Regions from separate parts of the Pseudomonas sp. CFBP 8772 genome, predicted to be linked through region 2. Evidence: predicted binding sites of a transcription regulator. Region 2 holds the regulator's gene; the other holds the start of a gene.

Region 1 (14,490 bases), on a different contig from region 2:
TACAGTTCACGCAGCGGATCCTGCCCCGCGCAGATCACCACGTTGTCCACCGGCAGCAGTTTCTCCTCGCCTTCCGCGCCGATCCGAATGTGCAAACCGGCGTCGTCGATCTTCAAATATTCCACGCTGTTGAGCATCTGCACCTGTTTGTTCTTGAGCCCCGTGCGATGAATCCAGCCGGTGGTTTTGCCCAGACCGTCGCCGACCTTGGTGGCCTTGCGCTGCAGCAGGAAGACCTGACGCGCTGGCGCATGGGGATGAGGCTTGATCCCGGCCACGCCGCCCCGCGCTTGCAGCTGGGTGTCGATGCCCCACTCGTCCCAGAACGCGTCGCGATCCAGGCTGGTATAGACGCCCTGGTGCACAAGGTATTCCGACACGTCAAAGCCAATGCCGCCCGCGCCGATCACGGCGACGGACTTGCCAACCGGTTTGCGGCCGAGGATCACGTCGAGGTAGCTCAACACTTTGGGGTTGTCGACACCGGGGATGGCGGGCGTGCGGGGCGCGATCCCGGTGGCCAGAATCACTTCGTCAAAGCCCTTGCCAAGCAGGTCATCGACAGTGACGCGGGTGTTCAGGCGCAGGTCGACGCCGGTGGTCTGCAGCTTGCGGCCGAAGTAGCGCAGGGTTTCGAAGAACTCTTCCTTGCCCGGAATGCGCTTGGCGATGTTGAACTGCCCGCCGATTTCGCTGGCCGAGTCGAACAGCGTCACCTCATGCCCGCGCTGGGCCGCAACAGTCGCGGCAGCGAGGCCCGCAGGACCGGCACCGATGACGGCGATTTTCCGGACCTGGGTGACCGGCAGGTAATTGAGCTCGGTTTCATGACAGGCGCGAGGGTTGACCAGGCAACTGGTGAGCTTGCCGCCGAAGGTGTGGTCGAGGCACGCCTGGTTGCAGCCGATGCAGGTGTTGATCTCGTCGCTGCGACCGGCCGCGGCCTTGTTGACGAATTCCGGGTCGGCGAGAAACGGGCGCGCCATGGAGACCATGTCGGCGTCGCCTTCGGCCAGCACCTGCTCGGCGACCTCGGGGGTATTGATGCGGTTGGTGGTGATCAGCGGGATCGACACCGAGCCGCGCATTTTCGCGGTCACTTTGGCGAACGCCGCGCGCGGCACCTTGGTGGCGATGGTCGGAATGCGCGCTTCGTGCCAGCCTATGCCGGTGTTGATCAGCGTGGCGCCCGAACGCTCGATGGCCTGGGCCAGTTGCACCACTTCTTCCCAAGTGCTGCCACCCTCGATCAGGTCGAGCATCGACAGGCGATAAATGATGATGAAATTCGGGCCGACGGCTTCACGCACACGGCGCACGATCTCCACCGGCAGGCGCATGCGGTTTTCGTAGCTGCCGCCCCAACGGTCGGTGCGATGGTTGGTGTGGGCGACGAGAAACTGGTTAATGAAATAACCTTCAGAGCCCATGATTTCGACGCCGTCGTACCCGGCGGTCTGCGCGAGGCTCGCGCAAGTGACGAAATCCTGAATCTGCTTCTCGATGCCCTCTTCGTCCAGCGCTTTGGGTGTGAACGGGTTGATCGGCGCCTGGATCGCGCTCGGTGCCACCTGCTTGGGGCTGTAGGCGTAACGCCCGGCGTGAAGGATCTGCATGCAGATCTTGCCGCCTGCTTCGTGCACGGCGTTGGTGACAACCTGATGATTGGCCGCCTCCTCCGGCGTCGACAGCTTGGCCGCCCCCGAATACACCCCGCCTTCAGCGTTCGGTGAGATACCGCCGGTGACCATCAGGCCGACCCCGCCCCGAGCGCGCTCGGCGAAATACACCGCCATGCGCTCGAATCCGCCCGGCTTCTCTTCAAGCCCGGTATGCATGGAGCCCATCAGTGTGCGGTTGCGCAGCGTGGTGAAACCCAGGTCCAGGGGAGCGAGCAAGTGCGGGTAGTGGGGGGCGGCCATAAAAACTCCATCGAGCATCGTCACGGGGTGCGGGCGCTCTGTGGCGCCCGTCGAATCAGTCAGGGCCTTGGACGAGCACCCGGTACATGACGCAAACAGTAAACAGCAGCCCGGCCATGCTCAATGACTGGAAGTGACAAATCAATGATCAAGCAGTGCACCACATCGTTCGTCGGGCCACCCTCCAGACTTGGACGTCGCCGCCGATAGCACCATGACGACCTTGCCGTACTTCCCTGATGTCTGAGCAATGTCCTTCTTCTCAACACCTCGGCAGGACGCAACTAATGAGCTGGATCAATGATGCAAAAATTTCAACCAAGTTGATCACAGGCTTCGTGCTGTGCGCATTCATCACCTTGGGAGTAGGCGTGCTCGGAAGCCGTGGCGTGTCCGACCTGTCGGAAAGCCTGAAACTGGTGTTCAGCAATAACCTGGTGTCCGTCGCAAAAACCGGCGAGGCCAGAACCAACGCCGTAGGGCAAAGCCGCGATCTGTATCGGTTATACACGGCCACTGCCGCCGGCATGCCCCAGGGCGTGAGGGACGAAGTGATTGCCTCAATGAACGCCAATCAGCAGCAGAGCGAAAAAGCGTTCGCCGAATACCGCAAGACCCCGCTCGCCGACGATGAGCGCGCGGCGGGCGATCAGATGGAAAAGGACTGGCCGATCTACCAGGCGCTGGTCCAGAAATACCTCGGCCTCATGAAGGCCGGCGACCTTGATAGCGGCCGCGCGTTGTTGTTCGGCGATCTTCAGACGGCCTACAACGTGGTGCTCGATGAGCTGACCCTCATAGTTAACTCCAATAACCGGCAGATTGGCGAAGGCGCCGAGGATGCCGCCCGCATGGAGTCCTCCGCCAAGACCGCGCTGTACATCGGCATCGGCATTGCCTTTCTGGCGGCGATTCTGCTGGGCATGTTCATCAGTCGTCTGATCAGCCGTCCTATTGCTTATGCGGTCGCTAGCGCGCGGAGCATCGCCGGCGGTGACCTGACGCAACCCGTCGTCAGCACCGGCCGCGATGAAGCCGGGCAATTGCTGACGGCGCTGGGCGAAATGCAGGGCAGCCTGAAAAGCACCATTCAGCAGATTGCCGATGCGTCCAATCAACTGGCCTCCGCCGCAGAAGAGCTGACCACCGTCAGCGATAACGGCAGCAGAGGGTTGGTCCGCCAGAACGACGAAATCCAGCAGGCCGCGACCGCTGTGACGGAAATGACTTCCGCGGTGGAAGAAGTGGCCCGCAACGCCGTTTCCACGTCCGACGCGTCCCGAACCACCAGCAAACAGGCCAGCGACGGCCGTGACCAGGCCCGTGGCGCGGTCGAAGCCATTAACAGCGCGACCACCGAAATCGCCACCTCGACCAACATGGTCCGCGACCTCGCCGTGCAGGTGCGGGACATCGGCAAAGTCCTGGACGTGATTCGCGGCATTGCCGAACAAACCAACCTGCTGGCCTTGAACGCCGCCATCGAAGCCGCCCGTGCCGGTGAACAGGGCCGAGGCTTTGCCGTGGTTGCCGACGAAGTCCGGGCCTTGGCTGCACGCACCCAGGCCTCAACCGGTGAAATCGAAGGCATGATCAACAGCGTCCAGGCCAGCGCCGATCAGGCGGTGGGGGCGATGGGCAAAAGTCAGGCGCTGGTGACCGACACCCAGGCGCTGGCCCAGGCAACGGGTCGCGCACTGGAGCAGATCGCCGACGGCATCGCCCAGATCAACGAACGCAACATGGTCATCGCCACCGCCTCTGAAGAGCAGGCGAATGTCGCGCGTGAGGTGGACCGCAATCTGGTGAACATCCAGGACCTGTCTACCCAGACGGCGGCCGGTGCGCACCAGACCAACGCATCGACCCAGGATCTTTCCCGCCTGGCCGTTTCGTTCAACACGCTGGTCAGCCGCTTCCGCCTGTAAAACGCATCGCCCGTGATGCCTGCAAATCGCAGGCATCGCGGTTGATCCATACAGCGCAGGCGGCCGCCGATGCCGCCTCGCTTGAACCCATTCGCCGAATGGCCGCTCTGGCCGTTGGCAAACCTTCTCCAAAGCAGCGTTTTGCCGTAGCCTTCCGGCAACGTCATCGCGCCCTCCGCGCTTTCTTCCCAGAGGCAGCTCTCCTTTCTTCATGCGCAAAGTTCTCGGCTCACTTACCGCTGCGGTGCTGGTGATTCTTCTCGTCAGCTACGGGCTGTGGACGGGCAAGCGTCATGTCGGGCATTACCTGACGGACCTGCGCATTCAGCTGGTGATCAACGACGGGCAACCCGGCGAACGCGGCAACCTGCTGGGCATTCAGCCCGAGTTGTTCCCTTCCGATTATTCGAGTGCCAAACGCCTGCATCGCAAGCTGGCGTCGTACCTGGTCCAGGCCCGCGACCATGGGCTGCTCAACGATAAAACCATTGTGGTGCTGCCCGAGCACATCGGCACCTGGTTGTTGGCGGTGGACGAAAAAGCCCAGTTCTACCAGGCCACCACCTTCGACGAGGCGATGAACTGGCTGGCGTTCAGTAATCCGTTGCTGTTCATCGACGCAGTGATTCACGCGCGGGGCAGCAGCCGCTTCGAGGACGCACGCCTGCGCATGAAGGCGCACAGCATGGCGCAGGATTATCAGAACGTGTTCGGCGGGCTGGCGAAGGAGTTCGGCGTGACGCTGGTGGCCGGCTCGATCGTGCTGCCCAGCCCGCACGTGGAAAACGGCGAACTGCACATCGGCCGCGGCGCGCTCTATAACAGCAGCCTGGTGTTCGGCCCCGACGGCCTGCCCTTGGGACAGCCCCAGCGTCAGTTGTTCCCGGGCTGGAACCAGCGGGGTTACATCCGTCCTGGCAAGGACGCGCCGCTCAACGTGATCGACACCCCGGCCGGCCGTTTGGCGACATTGATCGGCAGCGACAGCTGGTACCCCGACAATTACGCGCGACTCAACGCGAGCGGCGTCAAGCTGATTGCAGTACCGGCCTATGTCGCCGGCACGTACGGCTGGACGCAACCCTGGCGCAGCGACAAGCATGACGCGCTGGCGGCCCATTTGAATCTGGGGGCCAAACCGATCACCCAGGGTGAAGCCTGGCGCCGACTGGCCCTGACACCGGCCAGCACGGCGAAGGCCGGCGTCAGCGTGTTCATGCGCGGCCAGTTCTGGGACCAGGGCAGCGCCGGCCACAGTTTCGCCAGTCGCGGCGGGCAAAGCGTCGCCGAGCAGTCCATCAGCGCTGCCCCGAAAGGCGTTCGCCCCGGGCATGGCGCCCGCCTGATCAATCTGTGGTTGTAATCGATGACCTCTCCTCGCGTGCGTCTGGGCGATCTGTCAGTGGGGTTCGTCCACAGCCTCGCCGACGCTGTTCGCAACGAAGGCCAGGACCCGCAACCGCTGCTGCAGCAATACGGCCTGGATGCCGCACGACTCGGTGAGGCCGGCGCCCGGCTGTCGATCCCGCGCTACATGCGCCTGGGCCATGGGGCCATCGAGCTGACCGGCGTGCCTGCCTTGGGCCTGCGGATGGGCCAATCCAGCCGTCTGAGCCACGCCGGTCTGGCGGGCATCACGGCCGCGCAGGCGCCGACCGTGCGCGAAGCGGCGCGCACGCTGATTCGTTTTGAACCGCTGTACGGCTCGAATTATCGCGGCCAGTCGAGCCTGCACGAAGACAGCGACGGCGCCTGGCTGCGCTTCTATTCCATCAGCCCGTACAACGGCTACAACCGCTTCGTGGTGGATTCGATCCTCAGCGGCTGGCTGCACCAGCTGTCGACGCTGAGCGGGACGACGCTGATAGCCGAACGTCTGGAGATCGAGTTCGACGCCCCCGCCTACGCCGCTGAATACGCCGCGCTCTGCGAGCAGCCGGTCGGTTTCGCGGCGGGCGTCAATCAGTTGCGCCTCAACCAGCGTCAGCTGGGCCTGCGCAACCCCGACCACGTGCCGAGTACCTGGCGGCATCTGCTGCAGGTGTGTGAACGGGAACTCGAACAACTCACCCGAACCCGCAGCCTGCGCGAGCGCATCACCCAATTGCTGGGGCCGTTGTTGAATGGGGGGCGGGAGCCGGATCTCGAAGAAGTGGCCGCGCGACTGAAGCTGCCGACCTGGACCCTGCGCCGCAAGCTGGCGGACGAGGGCACACAGTTCCGTGCGATCCTCAATGACACCCGGCGCGACCTCGCCATGACCTACATCCGGGACACCGAACTGGCCTTTGGCGAAATCGCCTACTTATTGGGATTTGCGTCAGCAGAAGCCTTTCAGCGGGCCTTCAAACGCTGGACCGAACAGACGCCCGGTGCGTTTCGTCGCAGCCAGCGCAAGTCACTCTGACTGGCAGGCGTGGGTTTTCCTACAACTCGGTGGCGTCTTCTGCGGGTTCCAGCGGGTCCATCTCGTAGGCCTGGTATTCCAGCAGTTCTTCTTGGTACTCGTCCATTTTTGCGCCCTCGTGGCGGGTTCTTGTGATCGGTGGTGTTCTTGTGTCGCTGAGTCATTCAGCTGCAGATTCACTGACTACGAACCCAACCCTAAAGTGCCCTCATGAACAAAAAATGAAGGCCCGTTGAACAGTAGACGCGCGCGGATAAACGGCGACGGCCCAAGGGATTGTTAGCCTTGTCTGGGTCTGGCATTTGTTTTTTCCTGACTGTCAGTTTTTGAGCGATGACGGCGTCGCCCACTTGACGACTGCGCCGTGTTCGCCATAGTCTCGACGCCATGAACGCATCCCAGCATTTCTTCGGCCCGATAATTATTACCGCCATTCCAGTCATGGCGGGTTAGCCGACGTTTGCACCCAACCCGCCCTAGAGGCGGGTTTTTTCTCTCTGTCTCCCGGGCCAAAAACCACATCAGGAGCCAGACATGATCATTCGCCCTTCCCTCGCCTGCTTCGCCGCCCGCCTGATCATCCCAAGCCTTCCGACGAGGCCCTCACGATGAGTCAGCCACCGGCCTACCCGCTTGTTCAGGGCGACCTGCTCAATCACTACGTCAAAAAGATCCTCAACTCCCGCGTGTACGACGTTGCCGTGGAAACCCCGCTGCACGCCGCTCGCCAGCTCTCCGAGCGCCTTGGCAACAACGTCCTCCTAAAGCGCGAGGACCTCCAGCCGGTGTACTCCTTCAAGATTCGTGGCGCCTACAACAAGCTGGCGCAGCTGAGCCCGGAAGAACTGGCGCGGGGCGTGGTGACGGCGTCGGCGGGCAACCATGCCCAAGGCCTGGCGCTGGCAGCAAAGACCCTGGGCGTTTCGGCGACCATCGTGATGCCGAAGACGACCCCCGAGATCAAGGTCGAGGGCGTGCGCTCCCGGGGTGGAAAGGTCGTACTGCACGGCGACTCGTTTCCCGAAGCGCTGGCGTATTCGCTGAAGCTGGTCGAGGAACATGGCTACGTCTACGTCCACCCCTACGACGACCCTGACACCATTGCCGGGCAAGGCACTGTGGCGATGGAAATCCTGCGCCAGCATCAGGGGCCACTGGACGCGATCTTCGTGCCGGTCGGCGGCGGCGGGCTGATCGCCGGCATTGCGGCCTACGTCAAATACCTGCGCCCGGAAATCAAGGTGATCGGCGTTGAGCCGGACGATTCCAACTGCCTGCAACAGGCCATGGCTTACGGCGAGCGGGTGGTGCTGCAACAGGTCGGCCTGTTTGCCGATGGCGTCGCGGTGGCGCAGATCGGGCAGTACACCTTTGACATCTGCAAGGACTACGTCGACGAGGTGATCACCGTCAGCACCGATGAAATCTGTGCGGCGATCAAGGACATCTACGACGACACCCGCTCGATCACCGAGCCCGCCGGCGCGCTGGGCGTGGCCGGGATCAAGAAGTACGCCGAACAGTACGACGTCACCGGGCAGACGTTTGTCGCCATCGACTCTGGGGCCAACGTCAACTTCGACCGCCTGCGTCACGTCGCCGAGCGCGCCGAACTGGGCGAAGGCCGCGAGGCGATTATTGCCGTGACCATCCCGGAACAGGCGGGCAGCTTCAAGGCCTTCTGCGAAGCCATCGGCAAGCGGCAAATCACCGAATTCAACTACCGCTACCACACCGACCGCGAGGCGCACATCTTCGTCGGCGTGCAGACCCACCCCGACACGGACCCTCGCAAAGCGCTGATCGCGAGCCTGACAGAACAGGGTTTTCCGGTGCTGGACCTGACCGACAACGAACTGGCCAAGCTGCATTTACGGCACATGGTCGGCGGGCATTCGGAGCGGGTCAGCGATGAAGTGGTACTGCGCTTTGAATTCCCGGAGCGGCCGGGTGCGCTGTTCAACTTCCTGAACAAGCTCGGCGGCAAATGGAATATTTCGATGTTCCACTACCGCAACCACGGTGCGGCGGATGGCCGAGTGGTGGCGGGATTAGTGGTGCCGGAGGATGAACGGCATCTGGTGCCACAGGCGCTGGGGGAGATTGGTTATCCGTACTGGGACGAAACCAGGAATCCGGCGTACAAACTGTTTTTGGGGTGATGCGGCTACGGATGACACCGAAGATCTGCAGGCCCAGCGCACCCTTGTGGGAGCGAGCTTGCTCGCGAAGAGTTCAGTACAGCCATTAAATCTCCAGTGGCCGAAATGCCCTCTTCGTGAGCAAGGTGGAGCGCCACCCCGGTCACTCCCACAGCTTTTGCATTTGCTGCACGTGCGGTGTCAGCACGCGGGACCTCTGCTGGGAATTAGCAGATGACTCACTGCGCCGGCGTTGATTCTACCGCTGGCGCAGCGCTCGGCTCGGTGGTCGTTGCCGGCGCAGGCGCTGTGGCAGGCGCGGCCTCGGCAGGCGCCGCTGTTTCGGTTTTCAACGGTTCCGCCTCGGCAGGCGCAGGCATCGGCTCGCTGCTCTGCTCGGCAGCGGCCGCAGGTGGGGTCGCAGGGGTCGCCAGTGGCGCTGGTGCGACGGGCGTAGTGGGTGCAGGCGTGGCAGGCGCCGCTGCAGCAGGTGCAGCGGCCGGCTTTTGCTCCGTCAACGCCGCCGGCTTGCCTGGCACCGGCTCAGGCATGCCCAGATCGGTTTTAGGCTTCTCTTCAATGTGTGCAGCCTTCTTCAGTTCAGGCGGCAGGAAATTTTCCACCAGCGCGAAGAAGCGATCATAGAACTTGGGCGACGCCACGGTTTCACTGGCGACCTTGACCATCGAGTCGTCGGTCGAACCAATCGGCATCGAGACCGAGCCCAGCACGCCGACCCCCAGGCTGGCGGAGTTATTGACCTTCTTCAACGCATAGCGATCCTGCAGCGCATTGGCGAACATCGTGGTCCGTTTATCAGCACTGCCGTCCGGCGCACACACCACGTTGAAGCTGATCTCCATGTGGGTTTCGCCGGTTTGCTGAAAGCTCTTATGGCCGCTGATCACTTTGGGATCGCTGCTGGTAATGATGTAGCCCTGACTCAACAGCGCCCTTCGGGCCGCTTCGCAGGTGGCGGTATCCGAGACCGGGTAGCTGCGGGAGAATGTCCCGGCATCGTCGAAATTCTCATGCTCATAGACCGTCGGTTTCTTCGACGAGCAGCCTGCGGCAGCCAGCAGGGTGATGACCCAGCATGCGGTACGAAAGCTCAGTAATTTAGGCATCAAACATCCTGGGGCAATTGGTCGACTGAAAGTGGACCGGAGAAAACGCCGGTAAGTCTGCAACAAGCCTGCCATGGGATCAACGCAGAGTTTGCAACCGTGTGGATACATCGAAACGGCAACCGTGAACGGGGCCTGTACGCGTGGGCCTGTCAGGGCAGCGCAGGTTGCGCTGATCAGACTGAAACGGGGTCGGAAAAGTCGCCCCACCGGGCCTGGCGTCCATCAGCCGACGGCTGCAGGCCCGGCATGCCCTGCGCCTCAGACCTCGCCGTGCACCAGTTTGACGCCGAGGAATTCCAGCGCGCGCCAGTAGCCAGGATAGGTTTTGCCTACGCACTCCGGGTCCTGAATTCGCACGCCCGCCACTTTCAAACCGGCCAGCGCGAAACACATGGCAATGCGGTGGTCGGAATGGGTATTGATCAGCGCGTGACTGCTGGTGCCCGCCAGACTCGGATCAGCGGCAACCAACAGATCGTCGCCTTCTACCGAGGCCAGCCCGGCCCGAACCTGATTCAGACCATCGTGCAGCGCCTGTACGCGATCGCATTCCTTGACCCGCAGGTTGGCCAGGTCAACGAAGCGCACAGGCGTCTCGTTGAAGGCCGCCAGCACCGCCAGCGTAGGAATCGCGTCCTGCATCTGTGAGCCGTTTATGACCGCAGGCATCTTCGGAAACTGCGCGATCACTTCCATGGCCTTGGCGTCTGGCTGAGTGAACGCCTCCCCCGCCACGCCCAGGTCGATCTTGCCGCCGGTCAGCGCCTCGGCAGCCCACAAATAGGTTGCGGCCGAGGCGTCGGGCTCGATCTGATAATCGCAGGCGGTGTAACCCGTCGGTGCAACGCGCCACAACGCGTCATCCAGCACCTCGACCTCGGCACCGAACGCGCGCATGCAGGCGATGGTCAAGTCGATGTAACCGCGCGCGCCGATTTCCTTGCCGGTCAGCGCCACTTCAATCGGTGCATCGCCACAGGCCGCCACCATCAACAGCGCGGAGACGTACTGACTGGACAGGCCGCCGTCGATTTCGAAGCGAGTGGCGGTAATCGAACCCGTCCCGCGCACCACGACCGGAGGGCAACCGGTGGCGCTTTCCGCGATCAGGCCGCCTTTGCGTAGCGCCTCCAGCAACGGGCCGATCGGGCGCTTCTGCATGTAGTGATCGCCGTCCAGCGTGACGCTGCCATTTACCGTGCCGACCGCCGCTGTCAGGAACCGCACCGCCGTGCCGGCATTGCCGAGGAACAGCGCGTCCTGGGGGACTTCAAGTTGCCCACTGCTGGTGACGACGAAGCTGGTGTCGTCCGGCTCTTCGATGGTCAGGCCCATTTGCCGCAGGGCGTTGGACATATGGCGGGTGTCGTCGCTTTTCAGCGCGCCACGCAGGTGGCTGGTGCCCTTGGCGAGTGCAGCCAGGAGCAGCGCGCGGTTGGTGATGGACTTCGAGCCGGGCGGCGACACATGGCCCGTCAGCGGTACGCCCGGCGGGATGACAGTGATGGTTTGGTTCATGCCCATGGTCCAGCTCTCCAAATTCGAAATCAGGCACCGCACAGCGCCGCGTTAACAGCCGGCGATCATGGCATTTATCGCCGAGCTCTGCAGCATCCAGCGCGACAGGCGAAGCGTTCGCCAAATCGCAGGCACAAAAAAAGCGATCCTGGGATCGCTTTTTCTGTTGCTTCAAGGCGTTCAAGGGCCTCGAAGCGATGTATGGCGCAGCGGACGGGACTCGAACCCGCGACCCCCGGCGTGACAGGCCGGTATTCTAACCGACTGAACTACCGCTGCTTGTCGCACAGACTTTCATCTGCTTAACGCTGTTGAAACCGACCCTTGGGCCTGCTTCGTAAAACACTGAATGAAAACCTAGGCTTTCAATCTCGAACCGGGAAGACCCGATTCGGAAAATATGGCGCAGCGGACGGGACTCGAACCCGCGACCCCCGGCGTGACAGGCCGGTATTCTAACCGACTGAACTACCGCTGCGCATTGCGTGGACTTACGTCCTGCTGAATCTCAGTATCCTTCAGCGTCTGGTGTTGCTGTGAAACACTCAACGATGGTGGGTGATGACGGGATCGAACCGCCGACCCTCTGCTTGTAAGGCAGATGCTCTCCCGGCTGAGCTAATCACCCTTGCTTCGCTGAGGCCGCGAAATTTACGCAGGTGATGAACCTAAGTCAATAGCCTGCTTGAAGTTTTTTTAAAAAGAGCCATTTTTCGCAGCAAGCACGAAGCTGCACATCGCAAACAAAAAAGCGAGCCCCAGGGCTCGCTTTCGTGTTCGGACACCCTGCTTACAAGGCAGCCAGACCCCGTGCGAGATCCGCTTGCAGGTCTGCGACGTCCTCCAGCCCTACCGCGACGCGGATCAGACTGTCACGAATGCCGGCCGCCTCACGCTCTTGCGGAGACAGCCGACCGTGGGAGGTGGTGCTCGGATGAGTAATAGTGGTCTTGGTATCGCCCAGGTTCGCGGTGATCGAGATCAATCGCGTGGCATCAATGAAACGCCATGCGCCGTCCTTGCCACCCTTCACCTCAAAACTCACCACCGCGCCGAACGCCGTCTGTTGACGCTTGGCCAATGCATGTTGCGGGTGACTCTCGAGACCGGAGTAATGCACCTTCTCGATGCCCTCCTGCTGTTCGAGCCACTGCGCCAGTTCCAGAGCGCTCTGGCAATGGGCACGCATGCGGATTTTCAGGGTTTCGAGCCCCTTGAGGAACAGCCAGGCGTTGAACGGGCTCAGGCTGGGGCCAGCAGTGCGCAGGAAGCCGACGACTTCTTTCATCAGCTCGCTACGACCGACCACCACGCCACCCATGGCGCGGCCTTGTCCGTCGATGAACTTGGTCGCCGAGTGCACGACCACGTCCGCCCCCATGCGCAGCGGTTGCTGCAGGGCCGGAGTGCAGAAGCAGTTATCGACCACCAGCAGCGTGCCCTTGGCGTGGGCGATTTCCGCCAGCCCGTTGATGTCGACCAGCTCCGCCAACGGGTTGGAAGGCGATTCGACAAACAGCATTTTGGTGTTCGGCTTGATCGCCGCGTCCCAGCCGGACAATTCGGCGAGGGGGACGTAATCGACCTCCACCCCGAAGCGTTTGAAATACTTTTCAAACAGGCTGATGGTCGAACCGAACACGCTCTTCGACACCAGCACGTGGTCGCCGGCGCTGCAGAAGCTCATCACCGTGGCGAGGATGGCGGACATCCCCGTGGAGGTCGCCACCGCCTGCTCGCCGCCTTCCAGCGCGGCCATGCGCTCTTCGAACGAGGCCACGGTCGGGTTGGTGTAGCGCGAATAGACGTTGCCGGGGATCTCACCGGCGAAGGTCGCGGCCGCCTCGGCTGCCGTGCGGAACACGTAGCTGGATGTGAAAAACAGTGGATCGCTGTGCTCGCGTTCCGGCGTGCGGTGCTGACCGGCACGTACCGCGAGGGTGTCGAAACCGACGCCCTCGAGATCGCTGTCCAGTCGACCGGCATCCCATTCCTGAGTCATGCCGCCTGCTCCTTGTCTGGATTAATTATTGTACAGATCGATGATCGCGCTCACCGCCTGAGTCTTGACCTTGGAGGCGTCGTTGCGCGCCTGCTCGATCTTGTTCAGGTAGTGCTCGTCGATGTCACCGGTCACGTACTTGCCGTCGAAGACCGAACAGTCGAAGTTGTCGATCTTGATCTTTTTGCTGCCACTCACCGCCTCGATCAGGTCATTCAGGTCCTGATAGACCAGCCAGTCGGCACCGATGAGGTCGGCCACGTCCTGGGTGGAACGGTTGTGAGCGATCAGCTCGTGGGCACTCGGCATGTCGATGCCGTAGACGTTGGGGAAGCGCACAGCCGGGGCCGCGGAACAGAAATACACGTTCTTGGCGCCGGCTTCGCGGGCCATCTGGATGATCTGCTTGCACGTGGTGCCGCGAACGATGGAGTCATCCACCAGCATCACGTTCTTGCCACGGAATTCCAGCTCGATCGCGTTGAGCTTCTGGCGCACGGATTTCTTCCGCGCGGCCTGGCCCGGCATGATGAACGTGCGGCCGATGTAGCGGTTCTTGACGAAGCCTTCGCGGAATTTCACGCCCAGGTGGTTCGCCAGTTCCAGCGCCGCCGTACGGCTGGTGTCCGGAATCGGGATGACCACATCGATGTCGTGATCAGGACGCTCGCGCAGGATCTTGTCGGCCAGCTTCTCGCCCATGCGCAGACGCGCCTTGTAGACCGAGATGCCGTCGATGATTGAATCAGGACGCGCCAGGTAGACGTGCTCGAAAATGCACGGGGCGTATTTCGGGTTGGTGGCGCACTGGCGGGTGTGCAGCTTGCCGTCTTCGGTGATGTACACCGCTTCGCCCGGGGCGAGGTCACGAATCAGGGTGAAACCGAGCACGTCCAGGGAAACGCTTTCGGACGCGATCATGTACTCGACGCCTTCGTCGGTGTGACGCTGACCGAAGACGATCGGGCGGATGGCATCCGGGTCGCGGAAGCCGACAATGCCGTAACCGGTGATCATCGCCACGACCGCGTAACCGCCACGGCAACGCTTATGCACGTCAGTGACGGCCGCGAAGATGTCTTCTTCGGTCGGCTGCAACTTGCCGCGCACGGCCAGCTCGTGGGCGAACACGTTGAGCAGCACTTCGGAATCGGAATTGGTGTTGACGTGGCGCAGGTCGGATTCGTAAATCTCCTTGGCCAGTTGCTCGACGTTGGTCAGGTTGCCGTTATGCGCCAGGGTGATGCCGTAAGGCGAGTTGACGTAGAACGGCTGGGCTTCGGCCGACGTCGAGCTGCCCGCCGTTGGGTAACGTACGTGACCAATGCCCATGTGCCCGACCAGGCGCTGCATATGGCGCTGGTGGAACACGTCACGAACCAGACCGTTGTCCTTGCGTAGAAACAACCGGCCGTCATGGCTGGTCACGATACCGGCAGCGT
Region 2 (14,490 bases):
CGACGCCCTGCAGTTGCTCAGAGACCTGGTCAAGGCGCGCTGACATGGCCGAAAGCGAGAGTGGTCAGGACAAAACAGAAGACCCCACGGACAAACGCAAACGCGACGCCCGGGAGAAGGGCGAGATCGCCCGCTCCAAGGAGCTGAACACGGTTGTGGTGATGATTGTGGGCGCGGCGGGGCTGCTGGCGTTCGGCGGCTCCATGGCGGAAATGATGATGCAGCTGATGCGCGACAATTTCACCATCACCCGCGAGGCGATTCTCGACGAGCGCAGCATGGCGATCATGCTGATGGCTTCGGGCAAAGCCGCGTTGCTGTCGGTGCAGCCGATTCTGCTGGCGTTGACCGTGGCGGCGTTCGTCGGCCCCATTTCCCTCGGCGGCTGGCTGTTTGCCGCCGGCTCCCTGGCACCCAAGTTCAGCCGCATGAACCCGGCCGCCGGCATCAAGCGGATGTTCTCGCCCAAGGCGCTGATTGAGCTGTTGAAGTCGTTTGCGAAGTTTTTGATTGTGCTGGCGGTGGCGCTGGTGGTGCTGATGAAGGACAAGGCCGACCTGGTGTCCATCTCCAAGGAGCCAGTGGAGATGGCGGTGGTGCACAGTTTGCAGTTGGTGGGCTGGAGCACGCTGTGGATGGCGATGGGCCTGTTGATCATCGCGGCGATCGATGTGCCGGTGCAGTTGTGGGAGTCGCACAAGAAGCTGCTGATGACCAAGCAGGAGGTGCGCGATGAGCACAAGGACAGTGAGGGGCGGCCGGAGGTCAAGCAGCGGATTCGTCAGTTGCAGCGGGATATGTCGCAGCGGCGGATGATGGCGGCGATTCCGGAGGCGGATGTGATTATCACGAACCCGACGCATTATGCGGTGGCGCTCAAATATGACGCTGAGCGGGGCGGGGCGCCGATTCTGTTGGCCAAGGGCAGTGATTTCATGGCGCTGAAGATTCGGGAGATTGCGGCGCAGCATGAGATTTTGTTGTTGCAGTCGCCGGCGCTGGCGCGGTCGATTTATTACAGCACGGAGTTGGATCAGGAGATTCCGGCGGGGTTGTATCTGGCGGTGGCGCAGGTGTTGGCGTATGTGTATCAGATTCGGCAGTATCGGGCGGGGCGTGGCAAGCGGCCTGATCCGTTGAGGGATAATTTGCCGATTCCGCCGGATTTGAGGCGTGATTCGTAAAGGGGACTACCGTAAAGGGGACTGATTTATTTACAGCGCTTCACCGTAAATTAATCTGTCCCCGATTGCGCGGGGCGGCGGGGAGAGGTCTGCCTAACGGCAGACATTTCGCCTTCGGCGAGTTACTTGGAAAGGCACCCCAAGTAACCAAGGGTGCTTGCTCCTGGTTGGGCCCTTCGTTCCTCAGGGTTCCTTCACTCCGGTCTCGCTCCGTGGGCCCGCGCCGAACGGACATCCATGTCCTGACGGCGCTCTCGCCGCATCCCTGCGGCTCGGCCCACTGCGCGAGACCTGCGTTCAGCCTGCACCCAAGTCGCGATTGGCGGTGACTGAACCTTTTGTGTATGAAGATCAAAAGCACATCACAAGCTTCCCGGCTGAAGCCGGTCCTACAGTCATCGCCAATCCCGCTGATTGCACGCTCTGCTTTTTAGTCGGACCGGCTTTAGCCGGGAAGGGGCCGGTCGGGGCGCTGGCGATTTTGCTGACCAGACGCCCTCCCTGTGGGAGCGAGCTTGCTCGCGAATGCTGCATTTCAAACACCAGAAATTCGGTGGATGTACCAACCCCTTCGTGAGCAAGCTCACTCCCACAAGTCCTTGGCGACTGATCTGCCCTCGATCTGCTCTTGATCTCCGTACTTAAGGGTCGCTCGCGTAGTCGGGGGATTACAGCCCCAACAAAAACCGTCTAGAGTGACCGCAGTCCCTTTCAAGGCCTCTCCACTTGACCATTCGACCGAATGCAGCGCATTTCACTGACGCTCAATCCAGCGCCGAGGCTTTGAATGTTCTGATGCAGGCGTGCGGCAGGGGCAATCGGTTGGCGTTCGAGGCGATGTATCACGCGACATCGGCAAAACTGTTCGGCATCTGCCTGCACTATGCCGGCAATCGGGCCGAGGCCGAAGAGGTGCTTCAGGAGGTGTACATCATGGCGTGGCTGAAGGCCTCTCGCTTCGATCCGCAACTCGCCAGCGCCATGACCTGGCTTGGGACGATGGCGCGCAACAAGGCGATTGACCGGCGCAGGGCCCATCGCCCTCACGACCCACTTGAAACCATTCCGGAATCGTCCACCCACGACGCAATCCCGGAGGCCCTTGAGCGCGAACAACAAGGCAGTCAACTGGACCGCTGTCTAGACACCCTCGAAGAAGCCCAGCAACGCTACATTCGCGTCGCGTTCTTTGAGGGCTGCTCTTACGCCGAGCTGGCCGAGCGCCACGGCATTGCGCTGGGAACAATGAAAAGCTGGATTCGTCGCGGGCTGCTTCGACTGCGCTTGTGCCTTGGCCTATGAACGAGCATCCCGTGCCCCCTGACGAAACCCCGGACTTGCTGATCGCGGAGTACGTGCTTGGCGTGCTCGGCCGCGAAGGGCGTGAGCGGGTGGAGGCGATGATTGCGCTGGACCCGCGCCATGAGCGCACAATGGCGAAATGGCAGGCGCATTTCGCCGAGTGGCTCAGCCAGTTGCCGGCATCCAGTCCTCCCATTGGCGCCTGGCGCGCGATTGAGCAGCAGCTGTTTGGGAGTGCCAGTCGTCCGCCGTCACGGGCGTCGGGCTGGTGGAACAACCTCGGGCTCTGGCGTTGGACGACAGCCGCGCTGGCTGCCGGGTTGCTGGCATCGGTACTGACCCTTCAGCAACCTGTCTCCGGACCTCAACCCACACCGGGCCCGGCACTGCTGGCGCGTCTGGATCAGAGCGACGGCAATACGCTGTTTGCCGCCGCGATCAACCCCGACCGGCGAGGCGTGCTATTCGTCAGCACGGGCCACGCCGACTGGCCTGGCAAAAGTGCTGAGGCCTGGGTAATCGCCTCCGATGGCAAGCCTCGGTCGCTGGGCGTGCTGCCGGCCAATGCCTCCGCGACATTGAGCGTGCCGCCGCAACTGGCAGACCTGCTCGCCAGTGGCGCGGTGCTCGCCGTCACCCTGGAGCCGTTGAACGGGTCACCGAGCGGGCTGCCAACCGGACCGGTCGTCGCCCAGGGAAAAATATCTTCACTGTGATGCATCCGTTTTGGCACCGGCTTCGTATCTCTCTCACCTTCATCCGAAGGACCTGAAAATCTGGGAGAACTACCATGTTGACCCTTGCCAAACGCGTTGCCGCTGCCTCCTTTGCCGCTCTCTGCCTCGCTGCATCGCCCGTCTTTGCTGCCGACACCGTCATGGTCGGTGGCGCCGCCATGTACCCGAGCAAGACCATCGTCGAAAATGCGGTCAACTCCAAGGACCACACGACCCTGGTGACGGCGGTCAAAGCTGCAGGTCTTGTAGACACCCTCAACAGCAAAGGCCCGTTCACCGTCTTCGCCCCCACCAATGAAGCCTTTGCCAAACTGCCCGCAGGCGCGGTGGAGACGCTGGTCAAACCTGAGAACAAAGCGGACCTGACCAAAATTCTGACGTACCACGTTGTCGCCGGTACCCACACCGCCAAACAATTGATGGCGGACGCCAAAATGAACGGCGGCAAGGTGGTGCTGAAAACCGTACAAGGCGAATCCCTCACCGTCATGCCCCATGACGGCAAGCTGTGGGTGATGGACGCCAAAGGCGGGAAAAGCGCGGTCAGCATCGCTGACGTGATGCAGTCCAACGGCGTCATTCACGTGGTCGACTCGGTGCTGATGCCGTAGCCGCTGAACTGATCGTTGCAGTACCCGGCGGACTCTCGTTCCGTCCGCCGGGTCCATGGTCTGGCCTTGCGACGGGCGCCATGTTGATCGACTCAATGCCCTTTTGCTCATTCCTCCGTACTCCCGCTGATCCCCGCGCAGATTTTTTTTCAAATCCCTGCATCCAGTTCGTTCTCCCCCGGGTAGTACAAGAAGTAGCGATGGCTGCTGACCTGTTTATCTAATGGAGAGATGGCATGAACGCTAAAAAATTACTGGGTTCGTTCGGTGTTTCATTGGCAGCCACTTGCCTGCTGGCCACGGCGCCGGCGGCGTACGCACAGATGGCGTTGCCGGACGCGGTGAAGGTTCCGGACGGTCACAAGATCGCCATGGAGACCGTGGGGGTGGGCGAGATCACCTACGAATGCCGCGACAAGCCCAACGCCGCTGGGCAGACCGAATGGACGTTCGTAGGCCCGAAAGCGGTGTTGAATGATCGCAGCGGCAAGCAGGTCGGCACGTACTTCGGGCCACCGGCGACCTGGCAGGCCGCTGACGGTTCGAAGATCACCGGTACGCAACTCGCTGTCGCCCCCGCCGGCACGGGCGACATTCCGTATCAGTTGGTGAAGGCGAACCCTGCAGAAGGCAAGGGTGCGATGAGCAACGTCAGTTACATCCAGCGAGTGGCGACCAAAGGAGGTGTCGCGCCGAAGATGGAGTGCTCGATGGCGACCAAGGGCAAGCAAGAAATCGTGAAATACCAGGCGGACTATATTTTCTGGGCTGCCAAGTAGACCAACGTCCCACGTCAGGCAGCGTCGCTGGCGCACAAAGTCATCTACGCTGCACCGACGCAACCCCGGCCTCTGGGTCGGGGTATTTCTTTTCGTTGGCGGTTGAGCATTTTGTCCTTACCTGAAGACTGTTTTGACTACGAAGCCTGTCTGGCGGCCTGCGCCCGAGGTGAGCAGCAGGCCTTGCACGACCTCTACACCCAGGAGAGCGCACGCCTGCTCGGCGTCGCCATGCGGATCGTCCGCAGCGACGCGCTGGCCGAGGACATCGTGCACGACGCCTTTATCAAAATCTGGACCCGCGCGGGCAGTTACGATCCGGCGCGAGGCGCGGCCCGTGGCTGGATCTTCAGCGTGACCCGGCACCTGGCGCTGAACTTCATGCGTGATAGCGCGCACATTGTTCAGGTCAGCGAGCAAAGCGAAAGCGCGGTGCTGGCGGAGGGTGTACTGGACGTCGCCACCGAAGCCGACACCTTCGAATACCGTGCTCGCTCGGGACGTATCTATGGGTGCCTTGAACAACTGGAACCGGCGCGTCGCAACTGCATTCTTCATGCGTACGTCGACGGCTATTCGCATTCGGAGATCTCGCAGAAAGTGGGCGCGCCGCTGGGCACGGTGAAAGCCTGGATCAAACGCAGTCTGGTGGCATTGCGGGAGTGCATGGGATGACAGGCTACCCGTCGAAAGACAGCGCCAATGAACTGGACGCACTGGCCAGCGAGTACGTGTTAGGCACACTGCCGGCCGAGCAACGACTCGACGTACAAAACCGCCTCGCCACGGACGCCGATTTGCGCGCAGCGGTGGACGCGTGGGAAGGGCGCCTGCTGGCCTTGACCGAACTCGCCGAACCCCACACCCCAAGTCCACGGCTGTGGGGGCGGATCGAGCGCAGCATGATCAGCCACGAACGCCGGGCCCCCGACGTAGCGCCTCCCGTGAAACCGCATTCATGGTGGGATCTTCTGCCGTTGTGGCGCGGACTTGCCGGCGCCGGTCTTTTTGCCACCCTGCTGCTGGCCACAATGCTGGTGACCCGCACAGCACCGGTAAACCCCACGACGTACCTCGTCGTGCTCGTCGCCCCACAGAACCTGGCCCCCGGCTGGGTCATCCAGGCCAACAACCCTGAAGAAATCCAGCTGATACCCCTGGGCGCCACCCCAGTCCCGACCGACAAAGCCCTCCAGTTCTGGACCAAGGCCGACGGCTGGCAGGGCCCCGTGTCCCTGGGCCTGGTCAAACCCGGCCAGACCCTCTCCGTCTCCGTAAACAAACTGCCGCCCCTGCAACCCAACCAACTCTTCGAACTCACCCTCGAAAACCCCAACGGCTCCCCGACCGGCAAGCCCACCGGGCCGATTCAATTCATCGGGCGGGCAGTGAAAGTGATCTAGCGCTTGGTGGGGACAAGCGCTTGGCGGGGACAGATTAATTTACGGTGAAGCGCTGTAAATAAATCAGTCCCCTCGAGCCGCCCTCGAGGCGATCAGCCGTGGGTGCGGGACGCCAGGCTTGCGGTGTCCCACCTGACGCCTTCCCGGCTAAAGCCGGTCCCACAAAAAGCAGCGCGTGCATTCAGTGAAATTGGTGGTGGTCACACAGGCCTATTCCCGGCTAAAGCCGGTCCTACCAAGCGTAAGCGCGCTTCTGATCTTCATGCACAAAAAGTCCAGACACCACCCATCGCGACTTGGGTGCAGGCTGAACGCAGGTCTCGCGGAGTGGGCCGAGCCGCATGGATGCGGCGAGAGCCGCCCCCCGCCATGGATGGCGGATGGCGGCGGGCCCACGGAGCGGGACCGGAGTGAAGGAACCCCGACGAAGGAGGGGCCCAACCAGGAGCAAGCACCTTTGGTTACTTGGGGTGCTTTTCCAAGTAACTCGCCGAAGGCGAAATGTCTGCCGTTAGGCAGATGCTTTTGATCTTGACTCATCCGGCACCCGACGGAAATCGCGGATCTGAATACTGGCACTCTGATATTTTCAACCCACTGTCAAATGTTGGACCCCTTCTTGCAATAACCCCGATACAACGCTTCGGCGTCAAAAGATTGATTTAACGCGCAGGTGCCCATCGGTGGAACGCTCACAACTCATCTCCCACGCCAGAACCGGATTGATCGGCCTGGGCCGTGGACAACTTGGCGTACCGCTACTGCTCCTCGTCATGCTCGCCATGATGATGCTGCCCATGCCGCCGTTCCTCCTGGACGTCTTCTTCACCTTCAACATCGCCCTGTCCATCGTCGTCCTGCTCGTCTGTATCTACGCCCTGCGGCCCCTCGACTTCTCCGTATTCCCGACCATCCTCCTCGTCGCCACCCTGCTGCGACTGGCCCTCAACGTCGCCTCCACCCGCGTCGTCATGCTCCACGGCCAGGACGGCCACGCCGCCGCCGGTAAAGTCATCCAGGCGTTCGGTGAAGTCGTCATCGGCGGCAACTACGTCGTCGGTATCGTCGTCTTCGCCATCCTCATGATCATCAACTTCGTCGTCGTCACCAAAGGTGCCGGGCGCATCTCCGAAGTGAGCGCGCGCTTCACCCTCGACGCCATGCCCGGCAAACAGATGGCCATCGACGCCGACCTGAACGCCGGCCTCATCGACCAGCCCGAAGCCAAACGCCGTCGCCTCGAAGTCGCCCAGGAAGCCGAGTTCTACGGCTCCATGGACGGTGCCAGCAAATTCGTCCGCGGTGACGCCATCGCCGGCCTGCTCATCCTCTTCATCAACCTCATCGGCGGCATGCTGGTGGGCATCCTGCAACACGGCATGACCTTCGGCGACGCCGGCAAGGTCTACGCGCTGCTGACCATCGGTGACGGTTTGGTGGCGCAATTGCCATCACTGCTGCTGTCCACCGCGGCCGCGATCATGGTGACCCGTGCGTCCGGTTCGGAAGAAATGGGCAAGCTGGTGGGCCGCCAGATGTTCGCCTCCCACAAGGCACTCGCGGTTTCCGCCGGGATCATGATCGTCATGGGCCTGGTTCCGGGCATGCCGCACTTCTCCTTCATCAGCCTCGGCCTGGTCGCCGCAGGCGGCGCGTACCTGCTGTGGAAGAAAGAGAACCAGGTCAAGCTCGCGGCGGTGCAGGAGGTCAAGCGTCAACAAGAGCTGCTGCCATCGCCGACCCGCGCGCAGGAATCCAAGGAGCTGGGCTGGGACGACGTCACCCCGATCGACATGATCGGCCTGGAAGTCGGTTACCGCCTGATTCCGCTGGTGGACCGCAACCAGGGAGGGCAACTGCTGGCGCGGATCAAGGGCGTGCGCAAGAAGCTCTCCCAGGAGCTGGGCTTCCTCATGCCGACCGTGCACATTCGCGACAACCTCGACCTGGCGCCCAGCGCCTATCGCCTGACGCTCATGGGCGTGACCCTGGCCGAAGCCGAGATCTACCCCGACCGCGAACTGGCCATCAACCCCGGCCAGGTATTTGGCAGCCTCAACGGCATCACTGCCAAAGACCCGGCGTTTGGCCTGGAGGCCGTGTGGATCGAAATCAGCCAGCGCGCCCAGGCGCAATCCCTCGGTTACACCGTGGTGGACGCCAGTACCGTGGTGGCGACCCACTTGAACCAGATTCTCTACAAGCACTCTCATGAACTGATCGGCCACGAGGAAGTCCAGCAATTGATGACCCTGCTGGCCAAGGGATCGCCAAAACTGGCGGAAGAGCTGGTCCCGGGTGTGCTGTCGCTGTCGGCCCTGCTGAAGGTGCTGCAGGCGCTGCTCGCCGAACAGGTACCGGTTCGCGACATCCGCTCCATCGCCGAGGCTATCGCCAACAACGCTGCGCGTAGTCAAGATACCGCCGCGCTGGTGGCTGCAGTACGGGTCGGATTGTCCCGCGCAATCGTCCAAAGCATTGTCGGCATTGAGCCGGAGCTGCCTGTGATCACCCTTGAACCAAGGTTGGAACAGATATTGCTAAATAGTCTGCAGAAGGCAGGTCAGGGTCAGGAAGAAGGCGTTCTCCTCGAACCGAGCATGGCTGAGAAACTTCAGCGCTCGTTGATCGAAGCGGCGCAGCGTCAGGAGATGCAGGGGCAGCCGGTTATTTTGTTGGTCGCAGGTCCGGTTCGCGCCATGTTGTCCCGCTTTGGACGGTTGGCTGTACCGAATATGCATGTTTTGGCTTACCAGGAAATTCCTGACAATAAGCAAGTCACCATCGTAGCGACTGTCGGGCCTAACGGCTGAGGTAGTGAGTCATGCAAGTTAAGCGTTTTTTCGCCGCCGATATGCGACAAGCCATGAAACTGGTTCGCGATGAGCTGGGCGCTGAAGCCGCCATCATCGGGAACCGGCGGATCGCCGGCGGCGTGGAACTGACCGCGGCCCTGGACTACAAGTTGTCTGCGCTGGCCCCCCGTGTGCCGAACATCGAACTCGAAGAAGAGCTGCGCAAGACTCAGTCGCGCATCGTCACCGCTCAGGCGGAGCTGACCCACCGCAGCGAGCTGGACACTGTCGCCAATCGCCAGTTGTTCGTCGGTCTGGCGATGGATGACAGCAAGCAGATCGAACCGACCCTGGAAGAACCGTTTCGCCCGTCGGTCCACGCCGCTGTTGCCGCCGAGCGTGCCGAACGCAACGCCGAGCCTGCCGTCGGCGACCGTGCCTACGAAGCGATGCGCTCCGAATTGAACGGCCTGCGCGAACTGCTGGAAGTCCAGCTGGGCTCGCTGGCCTGGAACCAGCTGCAAGGCAGCCGTCCGCAGCAGGCCAACCTGTGGCGCCGTCTGCAGCGTGTCGGCCTCTCCGGCCCACTGTCCCGCGATCTGTTGGCGATGGTCCCGGAATCCGGTGATCAGGCTCACACCTGGCGCATGCTGCTGGCCCATCTGGCCCGCATGATTGCCACGCCGGACATCGAGCCGCTGGAAGAGGGCGGTGTGATTGCCATGGTCGGCCCTGCCGGCATGGGTAAAACCACCACGCTGGCTAAACTGGCGGCCCGATATGTGTTGAAATACGGCGCGCAAAATATCGCGCTGGTGAGCATGGACAGTTTCCGCATTGGCGCTCAGGAACAGCTTAAAACCCTGGGCCGGATCCTCAATGTACCGGTCACCCACGTCGACCCGGGCCAGTCCCTGGCACAGGCGCTGGAGCCGCTGTTGCGCAAGCGCGTGGTGTTGATCGACACCGCCGGCCTGCAAGCCAGCGATCCGGCACTGCGTCTGCAACTGGAAACCCTCGCCGGCCGTGGCATCAAGGCGCGCAACTACCTGGTGCTGGCAACAACCAGCCAGAAGCAGGTGCTGTCAGCGGCTTATCACAGTTACAAACGTTGCGGCCTGGCCGGGTGCATCCTGACCAAGCTCGACGAAACGGCCAGCCTCGGCGAAGTGCTCAGCCTGGCCGTGACACACGAACTGCCTGTGGCCTATCTCACGGATGGCCCACGGATACCGGATGATCTGCATTTGCCGCGTCGGCACCAATTGGTGAGCCGGGCTGTGAGTGTGCAGATGCAGGAGGAGCCTAGCGAGGAAGCGATGGCGGATATGTTTGCGGATCTTTATCACAGCACCGGCAAGCGTGCGGGCTAGGTAGAGAAATGACAGTGGAATTTTCCTGCATCGATGGTCTGCCAGGCATTGTTCAGGCACTGAACGTGCAGCCCGACATGTGGCTTAGGTCTAAGCAAGACAAGGTAAACAATTAACATGGGCAGCATGCATCCCGTACAGGTTATCGCGGTGACCGGTGGCAAAGGTGGCGTAGGCAAGACCAACGTTTCAGTGAATCTTTCACTGGCGCTGGCCGAGCTGGGACGTCGCGTCATGCTGCTGGACGCCGATCTGGGTCTGGCCAACGTCGACGTATTGTTGGGTCTGACCCCCAAGCGCACCCTGGCTGATGTCATCGAAGGGCGGTGCGAGCTGCGCGATGTCCTGCTGCAGGGCCCGGGCGGCGTACGCATCGTGCCGGCGGCATCGGGCACCCAGAGCATGGTCCACCTGACCCCGGCGCAGCATGCCGGGCTGATTCAGGCTTTCAGTGACATCGGCGACAACCTCGATGTGCTGGTCATTGATACGGCCGCCGGCATCGGCGAGTCGGTCGTGAGCTTTGTCCGCGCCGCCCAGGAAGTGCTGCTGGTGGTGTGCGACGAGCCCACGTCGATCACCGACGCCTACGCCCTGATCAAACTGCTCAACCGCGATTACGGCATGAACCGCTTCCGCGTCCTGGCCAACATGGCCCAGAGCCCGCAGGAAGGGCGCAACCTCTTCGCCAAGCTGACGAAAGTCACCGACCGTTTTCTCGACGTGGCCCTGCAGTATGTAGGCGCCGTGCCGTACGACGAATGCGTACGCAAGGCCGTGCAGAAACAGCGCGCCGTGTACGAAGCGTTTCCGCGTTCCAAATGTGCCCTGGCGTTCAAGGCCATCGCGCAGAAAGTCGACACCTGGCCGCTGCCGGCGAACCCGCGCGGTCACCTGGAATTTTTCGTAGAACGCCTCGTGCATCACACCAGCGCAGGGCCCGTCTCATGACAGCAAGTGGCTATCGCATGTACAGCAAATCGTCCAAAGACTCCCAGTATGAGCTGATCGAGCGTTATGCACCGCTGGTCAAACGAATCGCCTACCACTTGCTGGCGCGTCTGCCGGCCAGTGTGCAGGTCGAGGATTTGATTCAGGCGGGCATGATTGGCTTGCTCGAAGTCTCGACCAAATACGACTCCACCAAAGGGGCCAGTTTCGAGACGTACGCGGGTATTCGTATCCGTGGCGCGATGCTCGACGAAGTGCGCAAGGGGGACTGGGCACCGCGCTCGGTCCACCGCAACACGCGCATGGTCAGCGACGCGATTCGTGCAATCGAAGCAAAAACCGGCCGTGACGCTAAAGATCACGAGGTTGCTGCCGAACTTGAATTGAGTCTCGACGATTACTACGGGATTTTGAACGATACCCTGGGCAGCCGCCTGTTCAGTTTCGACGACCTGTTGCAGGACGGCGAACACGAAGGGCTGCACGAGGACGGCGCGAGCCAGTCCCTCGAACCGTCGCGGGATCTGGAAGACGAGCGCTTCCAGGCCGCGCTGGCCGAGGCGATCGCCAACTTGCCCGAACGTGAACGCCTGGTCTTGTCGCTGTACTACGACGAAGAGCTGAACCTCAAGGAAATCGGTGAGGTCCTGGGGGTCAGCGAATCGCGTGTCAGCCAGCTGCACAGTCAATGCGCGGCGCGGCTGCGCGGTCGTCTTGGCGAGTGGCGCGCACGTTCGTGAATCAGGCGCAGGCCATGAGGCCTGCGTGTTTTGCTTGTAAGACCGGCTGTGCAAGACGTGAGCGGGAAGCAAAAGAGACACGGCAGGAGTCGGTCGAACCGGGTCGTAGATGATCCGGTTTCGCTGCGCTCGTTCCGGTCGATTGAAACCCCTTTTCATGTTCGGCACAGACGGTATTGATTGGACGCGCGTTCAGGTGCTGAACGCGTTAAAGACTGCTTGGAGGTCGAATTGGACAAGAACATGAAAATCCTCATCGTTGATGACTTCTCAACGATGCGGCGGATCATAAAAAACCTGTTGCGTGACCTTGGGTTCACCAACACGGCCGAAGCAGATGACGGACTCACCGCATTGCCCATGCTGCAAAGCGGCGCTTTTGACTTCCTCGTCACTGACTGGAACATGCCGGGCATGTCCGGCATCGACCTGTTGCGTCAGGTGCGTGCCGACGAGCGTCTGCGCAGTCTGCCGGTGCTGATGGTGACTGCCGAAGCCAAGCGCGAGCAGATCATCGAAGCCGCTCAGGCCGGTGTGAACGGCTACGTGGTGAAGCCGTTCACCGCGCAAGTGCTCAAAGAAAAAATCGAAAAAATATTTGAGCGCGTCAATAGCTGATGTCCGCTGCGAGGGCGCTATGGATTCCAAAGATTCGACAATGGGTGACTTTGAGTCAACCCTGAAGAAACACGCACAAGAGCTGGTCGCGAGCCTTGAAAAAGGCAAGTTCGGCGACGCCGTGCAACTGATCCATGAGCTTAACCAGACCCGCGACCGCGGCCTGTATCAGGAAGTCGGCAAACTGACGCGCGAGCTGCACAGCGCGATCGTCAACTTCCAGATCGACCCGAACATGCCCCAGGCCGAGGAGGTCTCCCAGATCACCGACGCCACCGAGCGGCTGTCGTACGTGGTCAGGCTGACCGAAAACGCGGCCAACCGGACCATGGACCTGGTGGAGCAGAGCACGCCGTTGATGCACGGGCTCAGTGACGACGCCAAGGCGTTGAGCGCCGATTGGGGACGCTTCATGCGCCGCGAAATCAGCGCCGAAGAGTTCCGTGATCTGGCCCGCCGCGTCGATGTGTTCCTGACCCGCAGCGAGAAAGAGACCACCGAAGTCTCCGCGCACCTGAACGACATTCTGCTCGCTCAGGATTACCAGGACCTCACCGGTCAGGTGATCAAGCGCGTGACCACGCTGGTCACCGAAGTCGAGCGCAATCTGCTCAAGCTGGTGCTCATGGCGAGCCAGGTGGACCGCTTCGCGGGCATCGAGCACGACCAGGAAATGTTCCGTCAGCAAAAAGAACAAGAAAAACTTCACTCCAAGGGTGAAGGTCCGCAGATTCATGCCGATAAACGTGAAGACGTTGTATCCGGACAGGATGATGTTGACGATCTGCTATCCAGCCTCGGATTCTGATTCGGTCATTCTGTCTCGGTCTTCAGGTTTTCTGTGAAAGTGGCTGCTGGACCCGCGCGCCAATGCTTCGACGAAAGCAATGCGCGCAGGCCGTCAGTGCAGCCTCCGGATCGGTTTGACGGTTAATTTTAGGAGCACCCCCCAATGAGCTTCGGCGCCGATGAAGAAATCCTTCAGGATTTTCTGGTAGAGGCCGGCGAGATTCTCGAGCTGTTGTCAGAGCAGTTGGTCGAGCTGGAAAGCCGGCCGGACGATGCGGACCTGCTCAATGCAATTTTTCGCGGTTTTCACACTGTAAAAGGGGGCGCCGGCTTCCTCCAGCTCAACGAGCTGGTTGAATGCTGTCACATCGCCGAGAACGTGTTCGACATCCTGCGCAAGGGTGAACGCCGCGTCGACTCGGAGCTCATGGACGTGGTCCTTGAAGCACTCGACACCGTCAACAGCATGTTCGGTCAAGTGCGCGAGCGCTCCAGCGTTACCCCCGCCACACCTGAATTGCTGGCCGCGCTGGCTCGCCTGGCCGAGCCTGCTTCGCAAGAGGAAGTGGCTGCAGCCCCGGTGGTCGAAGAGCCGGTGGCTGAAGCGCCGTCCGAAGACATCACCGACCTTGAATTCGAACAGCTTCTGGATTCGCTGAACGCCGTCAAGGCGCAAGCGGCGGGCGGTCCTGCACCGGTTGCCTCTGCCCCTGCGGCAGCCGCACCTGTCGCGGCAGCACCGGCGGCAGCGGCTCCCGCTGCACCGGCCGGCGCTGCGGCCAGCGATGAAATCACCGACGCTGAATTCGAATCACTCCTCGATCAGTTGCATGGCAAAGGCCAGTTCGCCGTCGATGCCGTGCAACCGCCGGCGGCCGTGACGCCGTCTGCCGCACCGGCCAGTGACGAAATCACTGACGACGAATTTGAGTCGCTGCTGGATCAGTTGCATGGCAAAGGCTCGTTCTCGCCGGATGCCGTTGGTACTGCTGCTCCTGACGCCGCGGCTCATGCTGCTCCTGCTGCCGCTGCGCCTGCCGCGCCGGTTGCACCTGCGGCCCCGTCGAAAGCGGCGGCCTCGGACGAAATCACCGACAACGAATTCGAAGACCTGCTGGACCAGTTGCACGGCAAAGGCAAGTTCGAACCTGCGGTGGCCGCCGCGGCACCGGCCAACAAGCCTGAGCCCGTCGCAAAAGCCGAACCTG

What was found. The regulator FliA, encoded in region 2, starts transcription of late flagellar genes. The targets are predictions, from matches to a motif close to CTAAAGTTTNNNNNNNNNNNGCCGNTAA.
Region 1: IFT99_RS24570 (methyl-accepting chemotaxis protein) is a predicted target of FliA. The motif match lies at 2,105-2,132, and genes of this name have one in related genera.

The regions. Positions count from the first base shown of each region.
Region 1 covers NZ_JACYUI010000018.1:1,177-15,666, reverse strand. Annotated here, with positions in the region: gene IFT99_RS24575 (NADPH-dependent 2,4-dienoyl-CoA reductase) at 1-1,922, opposite strand, end outside; gene IFT99_RS24570 (methyl-accepting chemotaxis protein) at 2,210-3,850, shown strand; gene IFT99_RS24565 (carbon-nitrogen hydrolase family protein) at 4,062-5,213, shown strand; gene IFT99_RS24560 (AraC family transcriptional regulator) at 5,217-6,257, shown strand; gene ilvA (threonine ammonia-lyase, biosynthetic) at 6,866-8,419, shown strand; gene IFT99_RS24550 (DUF2242 domain-containing protein) at 8,638-9,525, opposite strand; gene IFT99_RS24545 (3-phosphoshikimate 1-carboxyvinyltransferase) at 9,787-11,052, opposite strand; tRNA gene IFT99_RS24540 (tRNA-Asp) at 11,249-11,325, opposite strand; tRNA gene IFT99_RS24535 (tRNA-Asp) at 11,448-11,524, opposite strand; tRNA gene IFT99_RS24530 (tRNA-Val) at 11,599-11,674, opposite strand; gene IFT99_RS24525 (O-succinylhomoserine sulfhydrylase) at 11,837-13,048, opposite strand; gene purF (amidophosphoribosyltransferase) at 13,070-14,490, opposite strand, start outside.
Region 2 covers NZ_JACYUI010000001.1:95,862-110,351, forward strand. Annotated here, with positions in the region: gene fliR (flagellar biosynthetic protein FliR) at 1-43, shown strand, start outside; gene flhB (flagellar biosynthesis protein FlhB) at 45-1,184, shown strand; gene IFT99_RS00425 (sigma-70 family RNA polymerase sigma factor) at 1,911-2,486, shown strand; gene IFT99_RS00430 (anti-sigma factor domain-containing protein) at 2,498-3,202, shown strand; gene IFT99_RS00435 (fasciclin domain-containing protein) at 3,277-3,834, shown strand; gene IFT99_RS00440 (DUF3455 domain-containing protein) at 4,071-4,613, shown strand; gene IFT99_RS00445 (sigma-70 family RNA polymerase sigma factor) at 4,725-5,288, shown strand; gene IFT99_RS00450 (anti-sigma factor) at 5,285-6,016, shown strand; gene flhA (flagellar biosynthesis protein FlhA) at 6,700-8,829, shown strand; gene flhF (flagellar biosynthesis protein FlhF) at 8,841-10,184, shown strand; gene fleN (flagellar synthesis regulator FleN) at 10,302-11,135, shown strand; gene fliA (RNA polymerase sigma factor FliA) at 11,132-11,875, shown strand; gene IFT99_RS00475 (chemotaxis response regulator CheY) at 12,119-12,493, shown strand; gene IFT99_RS00480 (protein phosphatase CheZ) at 12,513-13,301, shown strand; gene IFT99_RS00485 (chemotaxis protein CheA) at 13,446-14,490, shown strand, end outside.